3 regions of the Variovorax sp. H27-G14 genome follow, and region 1 is predicted to be linked to each of the others. Evidence: predicted binding sites of a transcription regulator. Region 1 holds the regulator's gene; each other region holds the start of a gene.
What was found. The regulator sigma-54, encoded in region 1, starts transcription at its own class of promoters, with help from an activator protein. The targets are predictions, from matches to a motif close to TGGCANGNAANCTGCTTT.
Positions count from the first base shown of each region.

Region 1 (7,927 bases):
CGCTGGCCCCAAAGCCGCGTTCGAGTCGCCCAAGGTGGCTGCCCATGGCGATTTCGCCAGCACCGCCGCCATGCAGCTCGCCAAACCGCTGGGCCAGAAGCCCCGCGAGCTGGCCGAGCGCCTGAGCACTGCGCTGCTCGCCACCCCCGCTTTCGCCCAATGGGTGGAAGCCATCGAAATTGCCGGCCCCGGCTTTCTCAACATCCGCTTGAAGACCGCGGCCAAGCAGCAGATCGTGCGCGAGGTGCTGTCCGCCGGCGGCGCCTTCGGCCAGCAGCCGGCCACCGGCGAAAAGGTGCTGGTCGAGTTTGTCTCGGCCAACCCGACCGGCCCGCTGCACGTGGGCCACGGCCGTCAGGCGGCGCTGGGCGACGCCATCTGCAACCTGCGCGCCTCGCAGGGCGAGAGCGTGTGGCGCGAGTACTACTACAACGACGCCGGCGTGCAGATCCAGACGCTGGCCAACAGCACGCAGCTGCGCGCGCGCGGCTTCAAGCCCGGCGACGCCGAATGGCCCAGCGGCGAGAAGGCGCCGGCGTACAACGGCGACTACATCGCCGAGATCGCGGCCGACTTCAAGGCGAAGAAAACGGTCAAGTCCGAAGACCGCGAAGTCACCGGCAGCGGCGACATCGACGACCTGGACGCCATCCGCGAATTTGCCGTGGCCTATCTGCGCCGCGAGCAAGACCTCGATCTGCAGGCGTTTCGCGTGCGCTTCGACCAGTACTACCTGGAGTCCAGCCTGTACACCAGCGGGCGCGTGGAGGCCGCGGTGGCCAAGCTGGTGGCCGCGGGCAAGACCTACGAGCAGGACGGCGCGCTGTGGCTCAAGTCGACCGACTACGGTGACGACAAAGACCGCGTGATGAAGAAGCAGGACGGCACGTACACCTACTTCGTGCCCGACGTGGCGTACCACATCGCCAAGTGGGAGCGCGGCTTTCACAAGGTCATCAACATCCAGGGCACCGACCACCACGGCACCATCGCGCGGGTGCGCGCCGGCCTGCAGGCGGCTGGAGAGGGCATTCCCCAGGGCTACCCCGACTACGTGCTGCACACCATGGTGCGCGTCATGAAGGGCGGCGAAGAGGTCAAGATCAGCAAGCGCGCGGGCAGCTACGTCACGCTGCGCGACCTGATCGAGTGGACCAGCACCGACGCCGTGCGCTTCTTTTTGCTGAGCCGCAAGCCCGATACCGAATACACCTTCGACGTCGACCTGGCCGTGGCCAAGAACAACGACAACCCGGTGTACTACGTGCAATACGCCCACGCGCGAATCTGTTCGGTGCTGGCCGGCTGGGGTGGCGACGCCGCCACGCTGAAGGGCGTGGACCTGTCGCCGCTGGAAAGCCCCGCCGCACAGGCGCTGATGCTGCTGTTGGCCAAGTACCCCGAAATGCTGACTGCCGCGGCCAAGGATTTCGCCCCGCACGACGTGACCTTCTACCTGCGCGAACTGGCCGCCAGCTACCACAGCTACTACGACGCCGAGCGCATTCTGGTCGACGACGAGCAGGTCAAGCTGGCCCGCCTGGCGCTCGTCGCCGCCACCGCGCAGGTGCTGCACAATGGCCTCGCGATTCTCGGCGTCAGTGCGCCGAGCAAGATGTGAACCTCCCCAACATGAAGAAGACAACCAGACAACGCGGCAACATCGTCATCGGCCTGATCATCGGGCTGGTGCTCGGCCTGGGCGTCGCGCTGGGCATTGCGGTCTACGTGACCAAGGTGCCGATCCCGTTCGTGACCAAGACGCAAAAGGGCGGCGCCGAGCAGGACGAGGCCGAAGCCCGCAAGAACCGCGACTGGGACCCGAACGCGCCGCTGGCCGGCAAGGCCGGCGCGGCCAAGGCCGCCCCGTCCGCGACCGGCCCGGTCAACCCCGTCACGGGTGAGCCCGCCACCACCGCCGTGGCCCCCGGCACCCCGCCGCCCACCACCGCACCGCCGGTGCCCGTGGTGGTGGCGCCCAAGCCGCCGCGCACGGCGCCCGTGCCGGCCGAGGCCAACGCGTTGCCGGCGTCGAACGACCCGCTGGGTGACCTCGCCCGCGCCCGTTCGGGCAGCACGACCACCGCGTCGGCCGCGCCGACCAGCAGCAACAACGCCGGCAACAGCGTCGGCAACAACGCCGCCAGTTCGGGTGCCGATCCGTTCATGTACTTCGTGCAGGCCGGCGCCTTCCGCACCACCGACGACGCCGAGGCGCAGCGCGCCAAGCTGTCGCTGATGGGCGTGGAGGCCAGGGTCACCGAGCGCGAGCAGGCAGGCCGCACCGTCTACCGCGTGCGCGCCGGCCCGTTCAACAAGAAGGACGACGCCGACCGCCTGAAGGACCGCCTGGACGGCGGTGGCATGGAGTCGGCGCTGGTCCGCGTGCAGCGCTGACCCGGCGGCTGACTTCCTGACACCCTGACCCTGACACCATTAGCCCTTAAGCTTCGCGCCGCGGCGTTTGCCGCCACCATTCACGGCCCCGGGCGCGCCGGCGGCAGGGGAACTCCCCGCCGCGCGCCGGCTCAGTCTGCCGTACCAACTGGAGAACCCTTTCAATGAAACGTCGTGACTTTTCGCTGGCCGCCACTTCGCTCGGGCTGCTGTCCCTGGCCGCCAACCCGGCCCACGCCCAGGCGCGTGCGCCCAAGGCCGGCACCGAGTACCTGGTGCTCGACAAGCGCGCACCGGTCGACGCACCGGCCGGCAAGGTCGAAGTGGTCGAGTTCTTCTCGTACAACTGCCCGCATTGCAACGACTTCGAGCCGTCCCTCGAGGCCTGGGCCAAGACGCTGCCGAAAGACGTGGTGTTCCGCCGCATCCCGGTGCCGTTCGTGGGCAACGACGTAGAAGCCAAGCAGCGCCTGTACTACGCGCTGGAAGCCATGGGCAAGGTTGACGAATACCAGCCGAAGGTGTTCAACGCGATCCACGCGCAGCGCCAGAACGTGAACGGCGACGCCAACATCATTGCCTGGGCCGCGGCCAACGGCCTGGACGGCGCCAAGTTCAAGGAAACCTTCACCTCGTTCAGCGTGGCCAGCAAGGCCAAGCGCGCCACGCAGATGACCGACGCCTACAAGGTGGCCGGCGTTCCCGCGATGGCCGTGGCCGGGCGCTGGTATGTGGACGGCGAGACCGCCGGCAACATGACCAAGGTGCTGCAGGTTGTGAACTACCTGGTCGGCGAAGCGAAAAAAGGCTGACCCGACCCCCTTGCAGGGGGCAATGCCAGCAGCCGGGCAAAGCGCGGTTGCGCGGCAGTCCTGGAAGGGAAAGAGTGGCCCGCTTCGGCGGGCTTTTTCATCTGTGCGTGTGGGGCTGATGCAATCAGCCGCATACAATGCCGAGCAAGTTTCGTGCCTCTATGAAATTGCATTCTTACCCCACCACTCCCCTCCTGCATCGCCTTGGCCGCATGGCCGCCGCCGCGTTCTTGCTGGCCGGCCTCGCCTCTGGCGCGCTGGCCGAAACCGCCGACCGCACCAAGCCGATGAACATCGAGTCGGACGCCATGCGTTACGACGACCTCAAACAGACCAGCGTGTTCACCGGCAACGTGCTGGTCACCAAGGGCACCATCATCATTCGCGGCGCGCGCATGGACGTGCGCCAGGATGCCGAGGGCTACCAGTACGGCGTGGTCACGGCGGCGCCCGGCAAGCGCGCGTACTACAAGCAGAAGCGCAACGCGCCCGACGAGTGGATCGAGGGCGAGTCTGAAGTCATCGAGTACGACAGCCGCGCCGACAACGTCAAGTTCATCCGCAACGCCGTCATGCGCCGCCTGCTGGGCGCCACGCCCAACGACGAGAGCCAGGGCGCGCTGATCGTCTACGACCAGAGCAACGACACCTACACGGTCAACGGTTCCACCGTGCCGTCGAACACCGCCGTCAACGCGTCCGCCCCGGGCGGTCGCGTGAAGACCATCCTGACCCCCAAGGCCGCGACCGCGCCCGGTGCCGCGGGTGCAGCGGCCCCGGCCGGCACCAAGGCGCCGCCGACGGCACCCACTCCGGCGCCCGGCAAGGGCCTGCGCCAGAGCACCACGCTCAGTGACGAGGGAGAAACCCGCAAGTGATCGAAACCGCTGGAACGCACGACGCCAATGGCACGCCGGGCAGCCGCCTGGTCGCACGCGGCCTGAAGAAGAGCTACGGCAGCCGCACGGTAGTGAAAGACGTCTCGCTGGACGTGCAAAAGGGCGAAGTCGTCGGGCTGCTCGGGCCGAATGGCGCGGGCAAGACCACGTCGTTCTACATGATCGTGGGGCTGGTGCGCGCCGATGCGGGCGACATCACCATCGACGGCGAGCCGATCGCCCACATGCCGATCCACCGCCGTGCCCGCATGGGCCTGAGCTACCTGCCGCAGGAAGCCTCGATCTTTCGCAAGCTCACGGTCGAGGAAAACGTGCGCGCCGTGCTCGAGCTGCAAAGCGAGCCCGACGGCAACGGCAAGATGGCGCCGCTGTCCAAGCAGCACATCGAAGAGCGCTTGACCGAGCTGCTGGCCGACCTGCGGGTCGATCACCTGCGCGATTCGCCGGCGCTGGCGCTGTCGGGCGGCGAGCGCCGCCGCGTGGAGATTGCGCGCGCGCTGGCAACCCAGCCGCGCTTCATCCTGCTGGACGAGCCCTTTGCCGGCATCGACCCGATAGCGGTGATCGAGATCCAGCGGATCATCAGTTTCCTGAAGGAACGTGGCATCGGCGTGCTCATTACCGACCACAACGTGCGTGAGACGCTGGGCATCTGCGACCACGCGTTCATCATCAGCGACGGACATGTGCTGGCACAAGGCACACCCTCGGAGATCGTCGACAACGCCGAAGTACGCCGGGTGTACTTGGGCGAACACTTCCGCATGTAACGGAGGGTCGGGTTCTCAATGAAGCAAGGGCTGTCCCTTCGCGTCTCTCAACATCTGGCATTGACGCCCCAGCTCCAGCAGTCGATTCGGCTGCTGCAGCTCTCCACGCTCGAACTGAGCCAGGAGGTGGAGCAGATGCTGGACGAGAACCCGTTCCTGGAGCGCACCGCGGAAGAAGCGGCGCGCGAGGAGTTCGGCCTTGATGCTGCCGACGCGCCGGTGCCGCGCGACGACGCAGGAGGCAGCGGTGACGGCGACGGCGGCAGTGGCGGTGAAGGAGGCGAAAGCGACTTCACGCCCCCCTCCGCCAGCACCAGCACCACGTCGAGTGAAACCAGCACCGCCAGCACGGAGTCCGACGGCCCGGCCGCTGAAATCACCGAGCGCGAGCCCGACTGGGAAGGCGACGGCACCGTCGACATGGCCGCGCCCGACGACAGCGAATGGGGCAGCGACGCCCCCGCGCGCCAGAACAACCTGGGTGACGACGAACGCGCCGACGCCACCGAGCTCGCGCGCAGCCAGGAGTCGTTGCAGTCGTTTTTGCACCGCCAGGCGCTGAGCCTGCGGCTGACCGAGAACGACAGCGCCGCGCTGCGCTTCCTGATCGAATCGCTCAACGACGACGGCTACCTCGAAGACTCGCTGCCCGCGCTGGCCTCCGGCCTGGCCGGCGACGACAACGACCAGTTCGACGACCTGGTGCACCACTTTCAGGTGGCGCTGGGCCTGCTGCAGAGCCTGGAGCCGGTGGGCGTGGGGGCGCGCGACCTGGGCGAATGCCTGGGCATCCAGCTGCGCGCCCTGGCCAGCGAGAGCGAGACCGAGCAGTGCGCACTGGTGCGCAAGACCGCCCTGGCCGTGTGCAAGCAACCGATGGAGCTGCTGGCGCGGCGCGACTTCAAGCGCCTGGCCACGCTCACCCGCACCAACGAGGAGCTGGTGCGCTCGGCGCTGCAGATCATTGCGCGGCTGGAGCCCAAGCCGGGCCGGCGCTTCGTGGACGTGGAGCGCAACATCGTCATCCCCGACGTGATCGTCACCAAGACCGGCCGCGGCACCAACATCAAGTTCCGCGTCATGCTGAATCCGGAGGTCATGCCGCGCCTGCGCGTGCACGACATCTACGCCGGCGCGCTGAAGGCGCACAAGGGCGAAGGCAGCCAGGCGCTGTCGCAGCGGCTGCAGGAGGCGCGCTGGTTCATCAAGAACATTCAGCAGCGCTTCGACACCATCCTGCGCGTGAGCAACGCCATCGTGGAGCGGCAGAAGAGCTACTTCGTGCACGGCGAACTTGCCATGCGCCCCCTGGTGCTGCGCGAGATTGCCGACGAGCTGGGCCTGCACGAGTCGACCATCTCGCGCGTGACCACAGCCAAGTACATGTCCACGCCGTTCGGCACGGTCGAGCTGAAGTACTTCTTCGGCTCGGCGCTGGGCACCGAGACCGGCGGCAATGCGTCGAGCACCGCGGTGCGCGCGCTCATCAAGCAGTTCGTCAGTTCTGAAAGCATCAAGAAGCCGCTGTCGGACAGCCAGATCTCCGAGATGCTGAAGGAGCAGGGCATCGAATGCGCGCGCCGCACCGTGGCCAAGTACCGCGAAGCACTGCGCATTGCACCAGCCAATCTGCGCAAAGCGCTCTAACCAGGCACACCCCCAGGCCATGCGCACTTCGTGTCGCTTCGCCAACTCCCTTGCAGGGGCCAACACCTGCGGCCCGGCAGAGCCGGTTCCGCGGTGTTTCCCGCCACCGGTGGAATGGCCCCGCTGGTTGTCGGCGTTGCTCGCCTTGGTGGCCGTTCTGCTGTTTGCCGGCTGCGCCACCTTGCCCGACGAGGCACCGCGCCCCGCCGTCAAGGCCATGGCCGTATCGGGCGACACCGCGCTGGGCCGCATCGCGCTGGCCGCCCAGCCCGACCCCGACCTGAGCGGCTTTCGCCTGATGCCCGGCGGCGACTTTGCTTTCGACACCCGCATCCAGCTGGCCCGCCGCGCCCAGCGCACGCTCGACGTGCAGTACTACCAGATCGAGAACGACGAGACCGGCCGCTACCTGCTGCGCACCCTGCGCGACGCCGCCCTGCGCGGCGTGCGGGTGCGCCTGCTGATGGACGACCTCTACACCTCGGGCGAGGACGATCTGCTGCTGGCCTTTGCCGCCACCCCCAACGTGGAGCTGCGCCTGTTCAACCCGTTCCCGGCGGGGCGCGGCAGCATCCTGAAGCGCTTCACCGCGTCGCTGTTCGACTTCAGCCGCGTGAACCGCCGCATGCACAACAAGCTGTTCATTGCCGACGGCGCGATGGCGGTGGCAGGCGGGCGCAACATCGGCAACCAGTATTTCCGGCGCACGGCGGGCGAGAACTTTCTCGACCTCGACACCTTCGTGACCGGCGCGCTGATTCCGCGGCTGGGCAGCCTGTTCGACCAGTACTGGAACAGCGTCTATGTGCGCCCCATCGGCTCGGTGGTGGCCACCGACGTGCCGCGCGACGAATTGCAGCGCCGCTTCGAGGCCGCCACGGCACCCGACACCACGCCGCCCCCGCCGCCGCCCGCGCCCAACGACCTGCTGGGCTACAGCCCGATGGCCGACGACCTGGCAAGCGGCAAGCTCAACCTGATCTGGACCCTGGCCGAGGCCTACGCCGATGCGCCTGAGCGCGTGATCGGCAAGACGGCGTCCTATGGCGGCGTGCCGCTGCTGGACGTGGACAGCGTGCGCTACAACGTGGTCGAGCAGATGCGCCGCGCGCGCTCCGAGGTGACCATCGTCTCGCCCTACCTGATTCCGGGTGCCACCGGGCTGGAGGTGATGCGCGAGATTCGCCGGCGCGACGTCAAGATCAGCGTGGTCACCAATTCGCTGGCCGCCACCGACGAGCCGCTGGTGCACACCGCCTACCGCCGCTACCGCCCCGACATGCTCAAGCTGGGCGCCGACCTGTACGAGCTGAGCTCCAGCCGCACCCGGCGCAGCGTGCGGCTGGGCCTGTTCGGCACGTCGGTGGGGCGGCTGCATGCCAAGTCGGCCGTGATCGACCGG
Region 1 is NZ_JAYLVN010000028.1:39,456-47,382, forward strand. Features, by position in the region: gene argS (arginine--tRNA ligase) at 1-1,621, shown strand, start outside; gene VLK31_RS33630 (SPOR domain-containing protein) at 1,633-2,397, shown strand; gene VLK31_RS33635 (thiol:disulfide interchange protein DsbA/DsbL) at 2,562-3,209, shown strand; gene lptA (lipopolysaccharide transport periplasmic protein LptA) at 3,371-4,087, shown strand; gene lptB (LPS export ABC transporter ATP-binding protein) at 4,084-4,878, shown strand; gene rpoN (RNA polymerase factor sigma-54) at 4,897-6,525, shown strand; gene VLK31_RS33655 (phospholipase D family protein) at 6,545-7,927, shown strand, end outside.

Region 2 (7,927 bases), on a different contig from region 1:
CGGGGAGCTCGAGCTTTTTGTTTGCCGAAATCTGTGAATAAGTTGGCAAATCTGGCGCTGAAGATGGGCTGCGCGCTCGGCCAGAGTGAATCTTCTGCGTTGAGTAGTTTCGTATTCATTTCATGAAAAGGAAACACACTATGCGCCTCTCTTGCGGCTTCAGGCAGCTGTCGTCTTGCGGACAGCCCTCATGAACACCTCCGCCTCCCTCGTCACCGAGCTGTACGGCGCGCGCCTGCGAACGCACCGTGAGGGCGCCGTGCTCGTTCTCACGCTCAGCAACCCGAAGGCGCGCAATGCGCTCAATCCGTCGATCTACCGGGCCGCGGCCCAGGCCGTGCGTGCCACAGCGGGCTTTCGCACGGTGCGCGCCATCGTGCTGACCGGGGAGGGCGAGCACTTTTCGGGCGGCGGCGACCTCAAGCGGCTCGCCCGCCAGCGCAAGTTTCCGGAGGCCGAGCAGCGCGGCCACATCGACGCGCTGCACGAATGGATCATGGCCCTGCAGGACGCTCCCCAGCCGGTGATAGCCGCCGTCGAGGGCGCGGCCATGGGAGGCGGCTTTTCGCTGTGCCTGGCCTGCGACCTGATCGTGGCCGCCGAGGACGCGCGCTTTGCCATGTCGTACGTCAACATGGGCCTGTCGCCCGACGCCGGCGGCACCGACTCGCTGGCGCGGGCGCTGCCCCCGCAGGCCGCGCTGGAGATGCTGCTCGACGGCACCCCCGTGAGCGCCGACCGCTTGAAGCACTGGGGCGTGGTCAACAAGGTGGTGCCGCGCGGCACCGCCTGCGAGGCGGCGCTCGAATGGGCGCAACAGCTGGCGCGCGGCCCGTTCGAAGCCCAGGCCCGCATCAAGCAGCTGGTGCACGCGGCGCGCGACCGCAGCCGCCGCGAACAGCTCGACGCCGAGCGCGACGCTTTCCTCACCAGCCTCTACGGCGACGAGAGCGGCGAGCGCATCAAGAAATTCCTGGCACCGCGAAAGGCGGCGCTGGCCGGCGAAGGCACCGCGCAATAAATCGCGGGGAGAAACTCGCCGGGGGAAACCCTCGACCCTTCTTTTGCCTGGGCATCAGGGCTTTCACTGGCCTTGAACTTGCTAAGCTATAAGCCCAAGGAGATTGGTCGTTCCATGCACAAATTCGACGAGATGTACGAGCAGTTGCCCTATTCGGGGGCTGCGATCCGACAGCACTACAAGCGCTACGACCAATGGCTTGCGAAGCAACCCGGTGAGGTGATGCGATCGCGGCGAGAAGAGGCGGAAATGATTTTCCGCCGGGTCGGGATCACCTTTGCCGTGTACGGCGCCAAGGACGAAGACGGCTCGGGCACCGAGCGGCTCATTCCGTTCGACCTGCTGCCCCGCATCATTCCGGCCCACGAGTGGGCCAGCATGGAAAAGGGTCTGGTGCAGCGCGTGACCGCGCTCAACCGCTTCCTGTACGACGTGTACCACGACCAGGACATCATCAAGGCCGGCATCATTCCGGCCGAGCAGATCCTGAACAACGCCCAGTTCCGCCCGGAGATGATGGGCGTGACCGTGCCGCACAACGTCTACTCCAACATCTCGGGCATCGACATCGTGCGTGCCCCCGATGCCGATGGCAACGGCGAGTACTACGTGCTCGAAGACAACCTGCGGGTGCCCAGCGGCGTGAGCTACATGCTCGAAAACCGCAAGATGATGATGCGGCTCTTCCCCGAGCTGTTCAACCAGAACCGCATTGCGCCGGTCGCCCACTACCCCGATCTGCTGCTGGAAACGCTGCGCGCCAGCGCACCCCCCGCCACGGCCGAGCCCACGGTGGTGGTGCTCACGCCCGGCATGTACAACAGCGCCTACTTCGAGCACGCCTTCCTCGCGCAGCAAATGGGCGTGGAACTGGTCGAAGGGCAAGACCTGCTCATCAAGGACGACTTCGTCTACATGCGCACCACGCGCGGCCCCAAGCGCGTGGACGTCATCTACCGCCGCGTGGACGACGACTTTCTCGACCCCGAGGTGTTCCGCTCCAGCTCCACCCTTGGCACCCCCGGCCTCATGCGCGCCTACCGCGCGGGCAACGTGGTGATCTGCAATGCCGTGGGCACCGGCGTGGCCGACGACAAGTCGATCTACCCCTACGTGCCCAAGATGATCGAGTTCTACCTCGGCGAAAAGCCGATCCTGAAGAACGTGCCCACCTACATGTGCCGCAACAAGGACGAGCTGCAGTACACGCTGGACAACATGAAGGACCTGGTCGTGAAGGAAGTGCACGGCGCCGGCGGCTACGGCATGCTGATCGGCCCGGCCGCCACGCAGGCCGAGATCGAAGACTTCAAGAAGGCCGTGCTCGCCAAGCCCGACGGCTACATCGCCCAGCCCACGCTGAGCCTGTCGACCTCGCCCACCTTTGTGGACGCCGGCATTGCGCCGCGCCACATCGACCTGCGCCCGTTCGTGCTCTCCGGCAAGGAGGTGCAAATGGTGCCCGGCGGCCTCACGCGCGTGGCACTGAAGGAAGGCTCGCTGGTGGTCAATTCGTCGCAAGGCGGTGGCACCAAGGACACCTGGATTCTCGAAGCCGATCGCGCGCCCAAGCCCAAGGCGGCCACGCAGTCGCAAAGCCAATCGTCCACGTAGAAACGCAGGAGCCCATACGATGCTGTCCCGCACCGCCGACCATCTCTACTGGATGTCCCGCTACACCGAGCGCGCCGAGAACACCGCGCGCATGCTCGACGTCAACTACCAGACCTCCCTGCTGCCGCAGTCCGCCGAAGTGGCCAAGTACGGCTGGCAGGGCGTGCTGTCCATCAGCGAGCTGCTGCCGCTCTACAACAAGAAGTACGAGCACATCACGCCCACCGACGTGATGGAGTTCATGGTGAAAGACGAGAGCAACGCCTCGTCGATCGTCTCCTGCCTGAAGGCCGCCCGCGAAAACGCCCGTGCCGTGCGCGGCGCGCTCACCACCGAGGCCTGGGAAACCCAGAACACCACCTGGCTCGAAGTGAACCGCATGCTGCGCGCGGGCGACTTCGAGCGCGACCCCGGCCAGTTCTTCGAATGGGTCAAGTTTCGCTCGCATCTGTCGCGCGGCGTGACGCTGGGCACCATGCTGCAGGACGAGGCCTTCTACTTCTCGCGCCTGGGCACTTTTCTTGAACGCGCCGACAACACCGCGCGGCTGGTCGACGTGAAGTTCCATGCGCTCAACAGCGAGTTCTTCGGTGCCGCCACCGAGGAAGATCAGGAGTACGACTTCTATCACTGGAGCGCCATCTTGCGCAGCGTCTCGGCCTTCGAGGTCTACCGCAAGGTGTACCGCGACGTCATCAAGCCCGAGCGCGTGGCCGAGCTGCTGATTCTTCGCGCCGACATGCCGCGCTCGCTGCACGCGAGCCTGGCCGAGGTGGTCAACAACCTTGCCAAGGTGCAGAACGAGCAAAGCGCCGAAACCCAACGCCGCGCCGGCAAGCTGCTGGCCGATTTGCAGTACGCGCGCGTGGACGAGATTCTGGCGACGGGCCTGCATGCGTACCTCACGCAGTTCTTGGACCGCGTGAATGAGCTGGGTGGGCGGATCAGCCAGGACTTTTTGGTTCCTACGCACTGAATGACCGCGCGAGGACGCATGCGGCAGGTTGCCCATTCGTCGCGTGCGTTTTCCATCGAGGGCTTTCTTGCGCCGGGGGAATGCGCGCAGCTGGTTTCTTTGGCAGAGCGCGAAGGCTTCGCCTCGGCCGGTGTGCGCACGGCGGACGGCCCAAAGGCCATGCCAACCATCCGCAACAACGAGCGCGCGATGCTGCTGTCGCCTGTGTGGGTCGAACTGCTGTGGCAACGCTTGGCGCATGCGGCTCTGCCCGAGGTCGGCGGGCAAGTGCCCAAGGGCTTGCCGAAGGACCTTCGCTTCTACAAATACGCACCCGGTCAGCGCTTCAAGATGCACAAGGACGGGCCCTGGCATGAAGGCGGGCTCACCAGCCAACTCACGCTGCTGGTCTACCTGAACGGCGGCTTCACCGGTGGCGACACCGACTTCCGCGATTTCCGCGTGACGCCGTCAGCCGGCTCGGCGCTGCTGTTCCTGCACGATACGTGGCACGAGGGCGCAGCGGTAGAGGCGGGAACCAAGTACGTCCTGCGTTCAGACGTTCTCTACGGTCAGCGCAAGAACGACTCCACCACCACCGGAATCACCGGCGCCTGCCACCGATAGCTCCCCCCCAGCGCATCGCGCTCGGCCTTCTGCCCGCTCCACTGGATGTGCAGCATGTCCATCAGCGTCCAGCCGGTCCAGTCCGCGCGAAACGGTTGCTGCAGGGCGTTCTGCGGCCAGGGCGGCTGGTTGCGCCACACCACGGCCGGAATGCGGTAGCCCGAGGCGGTCGAAGGGCTGTGGCCCGCGCGGTCGCTCACGTGGCCCACCTCTTGGCCATGGTCCGACAGGTAGAACCATGCGCGGTAGTCGTCGGGCTTGCCCGCGGTGCGGGTCTGCTGCAGCAGCTCGGACACCACGAAGTCGTGGTACAGCAGCGCGGCGTCGTACTCTTGGCGAAAGCGCCTCACCCAGGGGGAGCGGCCTTCTTTCACCAGGCCGTTTTCCACCGCGTCGACGTCGTCGTCGAAGGGGTTGGCATTGGCCGGAAAGCGCAGGCTGTAGTGCGGGTGCGCGCCCATCAGGTGAACGACGATGAGCTTGCGCTCGGTGCTGGTGTCGGCCAGTGCCTCCTGCACGCAGTCGAGTATTTCGCCGTCCAGCGACGCGCTGGCGCGACCGGGGGTGCGGTTGACCATGTCGACCACGTCTGCAAAGCGCGCATGCTGCTGCTCGATGGCCAGATCGTCGTGGTTGCTGATCCACCAGACCTTGTAGCCCGCGGCGCGCGCCAGGGCCAGCACATGCGGCGGGTTGTCGCTGTCGGGCAGGCCGAAGCGAAACAGGTTGTGCAGCGCGGGCAGTGTGCTGGCGTCGACCGACCAGGCGTTCTTCAAAACCGCCATCTGCTCGCCGGCCTGCGCCCGGTGCGCCTGCAGGCGCGGCGTGGTCGGGCGGCCGTAGCCGTACAGGCCCATGTTGTCGCGGTTGATGCTGTCGGTAATGACCAGCACCACGGTGGACGGCCCGGCCTGCGTGATGACGGGCGCAATGGCCTTGGCCTGCGCGGTCAGGCGGTCGCGCTGCGTCTGCTGGTCGGCCCACGAGGCCTGCAGCGTGTGCAGCGACTCGACCCACTGGCTCCAGAAGACCACCGGGTGCAGCCGGCGCCACGGTTTGCTTGCATAGGCCACGCAGGACACGAGCAGGGCCAGCGCCACGAAGGCTGCGGTCCAGCGTGACGGGCGGGCAAGCGAAGACGCCGAGCGCGCGGCCCCGCGTCGCGCGAACATGCCCACCAGCACGCCCGCCACAACCAGCGCGGCACCCCACACGGCGGCCGAGCGCCAGTGCATCCACAGATATTCAGTGCTCTCGCGCGCATTGGTGTTGGCGGCGGCGCCCAGCACCATCGCGCCGTCGGGCGCGGCCTGGTAGGTGTCGAGCAGGTAGGCGCGCACCGCGCCGTCGAGCGCAAAGGCCATCACCCATAACCAGACCAGCACCGTGCGCAGCCGCCGCATGCGCGCGCTGCGCAAGGGCCACAGCAGCCACAGCACCGCGGGCGCGGCCAGCACGGCAAGCTGCGCGATGCGCCGTCCGTCATGGCCCAGGGCGATGAGCGCGAGCAGCGTGGCGCCGACCACGCCGCAGGCGAGCAGGGCGCCGCGGCGGGACGTGGGGCGTGACGTGGCAACGTCGGAAGGCAGGGTGGTCAAGGGGGCAGCGCGAGGCAAGGGCGGGCACGGAGGGCGGGGCGGGGCGGCCCGCATTCTGCCCCGGCCCCTGCGGCACCCGCCCCAGTGCCCCGATGGTGGCGAGGTTGATTCGGGGACATTCCCGGCGGAACCTGTGCGCCCTCGCGCGCCTTGTCGAAGCGCCTCACCCGGGCCGGCAGGCCCAAGGCAAGCGCCAAGCCCCGGCTCAGGTCGCCGTGGCCTGGCGCACCGCGCGCTCCCAGCGCGCCATCGATTCTTCGGCCTGCGCGCGGCCCATGGTCGGCAGAAAGCGGCGCTCGATCTTCCACAGCTTCGACAGCTGCCCCGCGTCGCTGTACACACCGGTCGACAGCCCCGCCAGGTAGGCGGCGCCCAGCGCGGTGGTCTCGATCACCTCGGGCCGCACCACCGGAATGCCCAACAGGTCGGCCTGGAACTGCATGAGCAGGTCGTTCACGCTGGCGCCGCCGTCCACGCGCAGCTCGGCCACCGGCTTGCCGCCCGCGGCCACCGCGTCGCGGCTCATGGCCTGCAGCAGCGCGGCGCTCTGGTAGGCGATGCTTTCCAGCGCGGCGCGCGCGATGTGCGCCACCGTGGTGCCGCGCGTGAGGCCGGTGATGGTGCCGCGCGCGTCGGCGTCCCAGTAGGGCGCGCCCAGGCCGGTGAAGGCCGGCACCATCATCACGCCGCCCGCGTCGGGCACGCTCTCGGCCAGCGATTGCACTTCGGCGCTGCCCTTGATGGCCTTCAGGCCGTCGCGCAGCCACTGCACCACCGCGCCGCCGACGAACACGCTGCCCTCCATGGCGTACTGCGGCGTGGTGTCGGCCTGCGCCGCACTGGTCACCAGCAGGCCGTTCTGCGAAGGCTGAAACGCGCCGCCCGTGTGCATCAGCAGAAAGCAGCCGGTGCCGTAGGTGTTCTTGGCCATGCCGGCGTCGAAGCAGGCCTGGCCGAAGAGCGCGCTCTGCTGGTCGCCCGCCACGCCGCCGATGGGCAGCGCATGGCCGAGCAGCGCGGCGTCGGTGTCGGCAAAGTGCGAGCTCGACGGCTGCACCTTGGGCAGCAGCGCGGCGGGAATGTCCAGCGCCTTGAGCAGCGCGGTGTCCCATTCGTTGGTGTGCACGTTGAACAGCATGGTGCGCGAGGCGTTGCTCACGTCGGTCACGTGCGCCTTGCCGCCGGTGAGCTGCCACATGAGCCAGCTGTCGACCGTGCCGAAGGCCAGCTCGCCGCGCTCGGCCTGCGCGCGCGCGCCGGGCACGTTGTCGAGCAGCCAGCGCAGCTTGGTGCCGGAGAAGTAGGCATCGATCACCAGGCCGGTCTTCTCGCGGATGGTGTCGGTCATGCCTTCGTCGCGCAGTTGCGCGCACAGGGGCTCGGCGCGCCGGTCCTGCCAGACGATGGCGTGGTGCACCGGCAGGCCCGTGGCGCGGTTCCACAGCACGGTGGTCTCGCGCTGGTTGGTGATGCCGATGGCATGGATGTCGGCGGCCTGCAGCTTCGCCTTGGCGAGCACTTCGCGCGCGGTGGCCAGCTGGCTGCGCCAGATTTCCATCGGGTCGTGCTCGACCCAGCCGGGCTGCGGGTAAATCTGCGTGAGCTCTTTCTGGGCGATGGCCACGATGTGGCCTTCGCGGTCGAACACGATGCTGCGCGAGCTGGAGGTGCCTTGGTCGAGGGCGAGCAGGTAGGTGGTCATGGGGTGTGTGTTTCCGTTGAGGCCGGCAGAGGGCCGTGCGCTGTGTTGCTCCTTCCCCTCCCGGGGGAAGGCTGGGATGGGGGCAGGCCTTCGACGAGGCGCCGCTTTCTTTTGCCGGCCGCCGTGCCCCCACCCCACCCCTCCCCCGTGAGGGGAGGGAGAAACGCGGGCGCGCTCATGTGTCCTTGGCAATGTCCAGCTGCACCTGCGCCGCCTGCAGCAGCTCCGCAAACGGCGCGGGCGGCTCCGCGTCGGTGAACAGCCGGTCGATCTGCGACAGGGTGCCCAGCTGAATCATCGCGGGCCGGTTGAACTTGCTGGCGTCCGCCGCAAGCCACACCTCGCGCCCCTGCGCAATGATGGTCTGCGCCACCTTCACCTCGCGCAGGTCGAAGTCGCGCAGCGACCCG
Region 2 is NZ_JAYLVN010000009.1:260,153-268,079, reverse strand. Features, by position in the region: gene VLK31_RS21795 (oxepin-CoA hydrolase, alternative type) at 191-1,021, shown strand; gene VLK31_RS21790 (circularly permuted type 2 ATP-grasp protein) at 1,136-2,635, shown strand; gene VLK31_RS21785 (alpha-E domain-containing protein) at 2,655-3,611, shown strand; gene VLK31_RS21780 (prolyl hydroxylase family protein) at 3,630-4,217, shown strand; gene VLK31_RS21775 (sulfatase-like hydrolase/transferase) at 4,163-5,869, opposite strand; gene glpK (glycerol kinase GlpK) at 6,021-7,517, opposite strand; gene VLK31_RS21765 (DeoR/GlpR family DNA-binding transcription regulator) at 7,693-7,927, opposite strand, start outside.
Region 2: a site for sigma-54 is predicted at 1,089-1,106, ahead of VLK31_RS21790 (circularly permuted type 2 ATP-grasp protein). Genes of this name have one in related genera too.

Region 3 (7,927 bases), on a different contig from region 1:
CCAAAAAAGTCCTTTACCAGCTCTACGCCCAGCGTTTAGCCTCGATGGCGTTGCGCCCGCAAGACCCTGACTGGGACGGCGCAACCCGGTTCGAAACCAAATGACGACAGACACAAAAAAGGGGTCTCTCACAATGCAGGTTCGCGTGCTGGGTTGCTCGGGCGCCATCGCCAAAGGCTGCCGCACCACCTCGTTTCTGGTGGACACCGACCTGCTGGTCGACGCAGGCACTGGTGTGGGCGAGCTCACGCTGGACGAAATGGCCGCCATCGACGACGTGGTGCTCACGCACAGCCACCTCGACCACATTGCCGCACTGCCCCTGATGCTGGACGCCGTGGGCAGCCGCCGCGCCCGGCCGCTGCGCGTGCATGCGCTGCGCGCCACCATCGAGGCGCTGCGGGTGCATGTGTTCAACAACGTCATCTGGCCCGACTTCGAGAGCATTCCGAGCCTGGACGCGCCCTTCGTCACCTTCCACGACATTGCCGTGGGCCAGGCGCTGCACCTGGGCAGCCGCGCGCCCAAGCGCATCGAGGTGCTGCCGGCGGTGCACACCGTGCCCGCCTGCGGCTTTGCCATTCGGCGGGCCGAGGGCGGCGCGCACTGGGTGTTCAGCGGCGACACAGAACGCAACGCGCCCTTCTGGGAGCGGGTGAACGCGCTGGACGTGGCCATGCTGGTGATAGAGACGGCATTCAGCAGCCGCGAACAGGTGCTGGCGCAACGCAGCCTTCACCTGTCGCCGGCGGTGCTTGCGGACGAACTGGCGCTGATCGACCCGGGCAAGCAGTACCCGATCTACATCACCCACACCAAGCCGGCCGAAACCGAGGAAATCATGAGCCAGATCGAGGAACTGGCGGCGCGGCAGGTGGCCGGCCTGGCGCAGCGGGACATTCGGTGGCTGAAGGCGGACGGGGTGCTGACGTTTTGAGGTTGCCGGGTGCGGGTTGGTGACAAAGTTGTCACCATTTGTCTCGGCCACGAGCAAGATGTGTCGCTTGCTGTAACTGGACTGTGAACAAAATCACTAATTTTGAGGTGTAAACGATTGAAAAGCGGGTGGCACAGATGCTGCGAAAGGTACTGGGCACCGGGCAGGTTCCCGGCGTAACAACCAACCAACCCGGAGTTAGTTTCATGAACCATCGCACTCTCGCCCGCCGCGCACAGGCCGGCTTCACCCTTATCGAATTGATGATCGTCGTGGCGATCATTGGTATCTTGGCTGCTGTGGCTCTGCCGGCGTATCAGGACTACACGGTTCGTGCGAAGGTGACTGAAGCCATCATTGCAGCAACTTCGCCGAAGGCCATGATTAGCGAAGCTTTTCAGACGGATGGTCTGACCGGCGTGACCGCTGCCAAGGCAGCTTGGGATGCGAAGGGCGCTGCAGAAAATAAGTCCAAGTACGTCGAGTCCGTCGAAATCACCGCGGCTACTGGCGTTATCACTGTCACGACGTCATCCGCTGCCCAATCTGGCCTGCCCGCCGACGCTGCTGGCAAAACTGTCGTCTTCACGCCGAATGTACAAAAGCTCCCGCTCGGCACCGTGACCGGCTCGATCGACTGGGCATGTGCAACTCTGCTTAACGCGACGGCAACGACGCGCGGCCTGACCGCTGTTGCCCCTGGCACGATGCCCGCTAAGTACGCTCCTGCTGAATGCCGTTAATACCCTGTAAAAAATGAATTAGCCGCCTTCGGGCGGCTTTTTTACGTTTGTTTGACGCCCCTTAATGAGACCAACACCTTTTTTTTAAAGTGTCAATGAAATTAGGCATCAAAAGCACACAGCGTGACAACACGCTCACTTTTAAGCTGATGAGGTAAAAAAGGCGAGCTGGCCTGCTAGCAGGCCTAGTGTGTTGCGGCATGCAGTGCTGCTCTACCGGTGTTAGTGTGGCTGCGCAAGCACGGCATGCAATGCGGAGATCCTCGGGCATCATCACTTTTACCTCCACTCACACCGAAAAGCGATCTTCAAGTGCATCTTCGCCACGCCCGCCCGACAAGATCGAACCCTCGAAGTTCAACGCGTAGAGGCCAGTGACAAGGCCCAGATGCGAGAGAGAAAATCTCAATGTCCTAAAGATCGACTATGTCCCACGTCCAAAAATTCTTTTGGATAATTTTTTCTAAAAAAATTGCCCCAGGATTGAGTGCGTTGCCATTGAGATATCGCTGTCCCAATCTTATAACGAGATTTTCAAAGGCGGAAAATTTTTCGCGGCATGCTCGCGAATAGTTGTGAGCTACTCTGCGGGCGTGTGACTGCATTAATTTCGGCGCTATAACACCCGAGTTTTATTTAGTGTTGAAAATCTGCAATTTCCATAAATCGCAGGCTGGGAATCTCGTGCTTTGGCCCAGCCTGATTGCAATCGCATATGGTCTGCCAGTTAAATGTGGCGTGTGACCGAGAAACTAGGGCGATGATCGCTATGAAATTTGGCGATTGGCGATTGGCGATTGGCGATTGGCGATTGTCTATTGGCTAGCCGAGGTCGTACACGTCGTATCCGTCGCAGGCTGACATGCCCTCGCCCGCCCCGTCTTTGCAATCACCACAATCCGCGTCTGCTGAATCTTCTCTGCACCCGAGATGTCATTGCGCTCGATCTTCAGCGTCGCCGACTGAAAAACAGATCCGCTCGTCTGGGTGTAGCCCGACGGGTTGAACATGATGTACGCAGGGTCAAGTTGTGCTGTGCCTTGGCCCGTCGCCGCGAAGTAGCTCGGCAGCGCACTCTGTTGCTGGACGAGGATGTCCGACCCATTGAACTGCTGGTTGTGGTCGGTATCGACAAACACGGTCCAGCCGGTCGCCCAGTCGTTGTTTGCCAGCGGCACGACGACCGCCTGTAGCCCGCGCTTCATCGCCTCTCCACGCGCCGCCCCCAACGCGGCGACGAATGAATTTGCGGCGGAGGTCAGCTCCGAGCTTCTCTGGAATGCGACAAAGCTCGGTATTCCGATGACAAGCAAGACCGCCGCAATGGAGATCGTGACCATCAGCTCGATGAGGGTGAAGCCCTGAAGTTGCTTGCCAAACGAACAGACTTTCATGGCCAGCAAAGCCTGAAGTTGGCGCTCGAAGCCGTGCCCGAACAGCCTTTCACGCCAGTACTCGTAAGGGTCAGATCACCGACCAATGCATCGGTACGCGTAGGTTTGGCAATCAGCTTGATGCATTCGTTGGGGTTCGAAGTCGAAGAGCACACCCCAGCAGTAATCCAGTAAGCCGGTGACGTCCCGCTGTCACCCGAGTAATTCTTGAACGGAAAGGGATCTGGCAAGGCCATCGTCCCCTGGGTAAGCGCCCCCGTCACGCTGGTGTTGAAGTCCAAGTAGGAGTTGTGCTGCGTCATGTACCTCTCCTGCTGCTGCATCAACTCCAGCAGCGCAGTGCGCGCCTGCGCGCGCTTGCCCTTCAGCACCGAGTCGGTATATGCCGGATAGGCAATCGCCGCCAGGATGCCAACGATGGCCACGACGATCATCAGCTCGATCAGCGTGAAGCCGCGCATCGCGCCGCGTTTCTTGAGGTTGGTCATGTTCACGATCCGCGCTTCAGGTCGAGGTAGTTGTTGATCTGCCGCCAGCTCAATCGGCCACCGATGATGATGACTTCCGTCTGCCCGTTGCCGCCGGCGCCACCGCCGGCATTGCCGACGCCGCCGGAGCCTTGTGCAATCGTCTGGCTGGTGACTTTTCTCGTGCGCCGGCCGGTGCTGTTGCTGGCTTCCACGACCGTATTGGCCACTTCGATCACCAGGGGCTGGCCCATGATGCCGACCGTCGATGCGGTCTGCGTTCCCGAGCCCGTGTCCACGTTGATGATGTACGAGTTGCCGCTGCCCCCGCTCACGCCGCAGGAGGCCGAGTCACCCGCGCTGCCCGGAATCAGGCTGCCGAAGATCAGGTTGTTGCCCGTCAGCAGCGCCCCGCTCACCTGGCGCTCCTTGCTGACCGCGTAGTCGAGGTACCAGCCTGAACTCACGGTCGATGCGCTAGTCAGGTCGGCCGTGGCACGTCCCCATGTGAAAGAGGGAACGGTGATGGCGCCCGCCGACGAGATGCTCGCCGCCCGCATCCGCGCACGTCCGCTGATGGCGCCGCTGCCCACGGGCGATGCGTCGGCCACGGTGGTTCCGTTGTCGTAGATCACGTAGAACGAGTTCTGCGCGGTCGACGCCCGGTCGTCCGTCTCCAGGTACTTGCCGGTGCCGAACGCCACCTGCACGGCGTTGGTGTTGTTGGTGGAAGCCACCAGCGTGGGGGCCATGGTGATGGGTTGCACGTTGCCGTTGCTGTCCTTCGCAACAAAGAGCGGGTAGGGCGCGTTGCTGCTGCCCGCGTTCTTGAAGGCCGACAGGTTCGCCATGTTCCATTCGGAGGTGCCGTGGCTGGCAAAGTCGAGCTTCCACATGTTGCCGTGCAGGTCGCCCGCATAGAGCTGCGCCACTTCGCGGTTGCCGCCGGTGGCAATGGCCGCCTTGAAGTTGATCAGGCCGGTGGCCTTGGTCACGGCCAGCGTAGGGTTGAAGGGCAGTTCCACCTTGTAGTAATTGGTGCCCGAGAGCCAAGCCGCCTCGGGCGCCTTCGACAGGTCTAGCAGGAACAGCGAGGGGCTGCCGGTGCTCCAGTCGCCGTTGGCGTTGACCTTGGTGTAATTGTTCACGCCGCTCGCCACCACCGCAAACCATTTGTAGGTGGCGGTCGCGGCGCTCGGGGCGCTGGTGCGCATCTTCAGAATCTGCGGCTGGCCCACGACAAAGCCCATGTCGATGTCGTCGTCCTGCGTGAACTCCCACATCACCTTCGACGCGGAGAACGCCGTCGGGTCGGTCACGTCCAGCGCGAACACGCCGCGCCCACCGGCGCCGGTGCCGGACACCAGCACGGTCTTCCAGTCGGCCGATGTGCCGGTGGAACCCACCTGTGCTTCGGCCACCACCGGCGGGCCGTCGACATAGCTTTGGTGGGCCGACAGGTAGTTGGGGTCGGTCAGCGCTGCCAGCTTGGGCGTCATCCAGCTGGGGATGTAGCCGAACAGTTCGTTCCCGGTGCCGGCATTGAAGGCATGCAGCATGCCGTCGTTGGCGCCCACGAACACGGCCGCCGTGCGGCTGAGGTTGGCGGTTCTGAACGCGGCGTAGGTGGCGGAGTTGATGTTGGTGGCCGGCGCGCCCGAGTACACGACGCCCGAATTGATGATGTCGCCCAGCAGCTTGTTGTTGCGGCGGCGGAACGGCGAGCCTTCCCGTGAGTTGCTGCCGCGCAGGTAGCTCACGCGGTCGGGGCCTAGCGTGTCGGCTGCCGCCGCGGGGGTCAGCTTGTTCAGGTCGGCTTTTTGCGCGTCCGTCAGCGAGTCGTAAAGGAAATCGCTGGCCTTCGGCACCGCATTGCCGGGACGCCCGACGACGATGGTGCGCGAGGTCGCAGGTGCGGAAACCTGGGCCATACGGGTCGAGGCCGACCAGATGGCGGTGGGCGAAATGCTGGCAGTGGTGCCGGTGATGGATATAGGCAATGCCAGCAGGTCACCGCTCCAGTCGCTGGTGTCGAAGGCGCCCTGGTACACCGCATTGGTGGTCTGCAGCGACTTGGACTGCACCGCGCTGCCGGCAATGCTTCGTGCCGAGGTGGAGGCGCGGCTGAAGATGCTGTCGAAGGCGTTCAGCACGCTGCGTGCGTTGCTCTGCAGGTAGTAGGTGCTGGCCTCGCCGGTGCGGGCGGGGTCTTGCCAGACGTTGGGGTCGACCGTGCCGTCCTGCCGCTTGAAGGGGTTGCCGAAGGTGTTGAAGGGCTTGCTGCCGGTGTTGGCCGGGTCGGACTCGAAGCCGCCGTACTTGGCCGCCGTGAAGAACTGGTTGTTGTTGCGCCGGGTGGCGTCCGAGTTCTGTGCGCCGTATTCGTTCACGTCGAAGAAGAAGCTCTTCACGCGCAGTCCGGGGCGTTGCAAGGTGGGTTGATCGGTCCAGGCGGCGCCTCGGATGTCGTGCGTATGCGCCCAATAAGAGTGACCGATGATCGACTCGCTGCGCGGGCTGCCGTTGGTGGCGGGGTTGCCCGTCGTGTGCTGGTCCGTGCCCTGACCATCGACGTAGGTCGTGTTCGTGCCGGTCTCGAAAGCCCTGGCAAAGTTGGTCCAGGCAGTCACATCCGGCACGTTCGCCGTCGGGCTCGGTATTGGAAAGCGATTGTTGCCATCGTGCGTGTTGATGTCGCCGATGACCACGATGTTGCTCTTCAGGCACGCATAGTTGCTCGTGCTGGAGCGGCCGTCTCCGTAGGGGTCGGCCCAGGTCTTGAACACGGGGTAGCCGTCGTACATGGCCGGTAACAAGCCGTCCGTGGCAATGGGGCTCGGCTGCAGGCCCTGAAGGTAGCGCAAAGACTCGTAGTAGAGCTCGCTGACCGGGTCGTACTTCTTGTACATGCCCGCCGTGCCGGTGCGCCCGAACTTGTTGAGGTAGTTCACGACCCCGCTCACGCCGAAGCCGGCGTTGGTGCCCGTCAGCGTGCTGCCGTCAGGGTTGGCCGCGAACACGCCGGTGGTGGCGTTCCATTCGGCGCCGGCGTTGCCTCCGGACGCGGTGTTCTCCACGCCGTTGATGTCGAAGGTCTTGGCACCCACGTACTTGATGGGCGCGCGCAGCACGCCGCCGTAGCGCCCGGGTGGGTTGTCCGCGCTGTTGGTCTGGTCGAGCAGGTAGCCGAAGGCGGCCAGGCGCAGCTGGTCGCTGTACTTCTGCACCGTGCCCGTCGGCTTGTAGTTGCCGCTGGGGTACTTGGTGCAGAAGGTGTAGTCGCGGGCATCGGCGAGGGTGCCGTCCGTTTTTTTCTCGCAGACCTTCACGCGCGAAAAGAAATAGCCTTCGCTGTTGAGGCCGTTCGCCGAACTGGGCGGCGTCCAGGTTCCCGTGTAAGCCCGCGTGTAGCAAGCCTTGACCGTGCCGGACAACGGATCGCCGAACACGCCATTGCTGCAGGTCACGCCGTTCGACACGGGCGCGACCTTCCAGCTGTTGTTGGCGCCGTACCAAACTTCCCGCACGCCCGTGAAGGCGCAATTGCCGCCTTCCGCGGCGCAGCTGGTGGAGGAAACATCGGCCGGCTTGGCGCCGTTGAAGTTTGTGATCGGGCCGATGGCCGCCGCCGACGGAATCATGGTCAGGTTGTAGCTGGTCGGTGCGCCACAGCTGCCGCCCCTGGCCGTACCGAAGTAGATGCGGTTCAGTGTGTTGGCCACCCAGATGTCGTTGGTGCCGGCCGCGTTGATCATGCGCTGAGGCACCGCGCCCCAGTAGGTGCCGCTGCCACCACCGTCGCGCGGCAGTTGCTTGGACGGAAAGTTGGTGGAGTTCCACATGCAGATCGGGTCTCCGTTGGGGAGCACCGCGCGCTGCAGGACGGTCAGGTCGGTGGTGTCGATGTAGCGGTCGCCGCCCGACAGCGCCAGGCGCAGCATGTCGATGGCCGAGCTGCTCGCCCAGTTCAAAAAGTTGCCGCTGAAGCCGTCGTCGCATTTGCGGTCGGTGCGCGTGCTGGACATGATCCGGTCGAAGCGCTTGTAGTCCGACGCACTGAAGCCGCTGGGGAGCGTCTCGGTGGGTGCGTTGTTGTACGAATAGCAGGCGTTGGCGTCGTAGTAGCCGATGTATTCGTTCAGGTTGCTGTAGGTGTTGTCGGAGTCGCCGCCGGGCGTGTATTGCGCGCCCACGGTCGGGTACTCCACCGACAGCGCCAGCGCCAGCACCGGCTTGTCGCCGGAGGTGGTCGCGTAAAGCGGGTCGCTGGCCAGTGCAATGGGCTTGATGTTGGGCGCCGAGCCGGTGATGCCCGCAATGGACACCGCAAGCACCGCTGCCACCAACGGAAAGGCAAGCCATGCCAGCGTGCGGGGTCGCGCAAAC
Region 3 is NZ_JAYLVN010000004.1:193,530-201,456, forward strand. Features, by position in the region: gene VLK31_RS13445 (CHASE2 domain-containing protein) at 1-104, shown strand, start outside; gene VLK31_RS13450 (3',5'-cyclic-nucleotide phosphodiesterase) at 134-937, shown strand; gene VLK31_RS13455 (pilin) at 1,144-1,680, shown strand; gene VLK31_RS13460 (GspH/FimT family pseudopilin) at 2,496-3,074, opposite strand; gene VLK31_RS13465 (type IV pilin protein) at 3,071-3,562, opposite strand; gene VLK31_RS13470 (pilus assembly protein) at 3,565-7,927, opposite strand, start outside.
Region 3: a site for sigma-54 is predicted at 1,067-1,084, ahead of VLK31_RS13455 (pilin). Genes of this name have one in related genera too.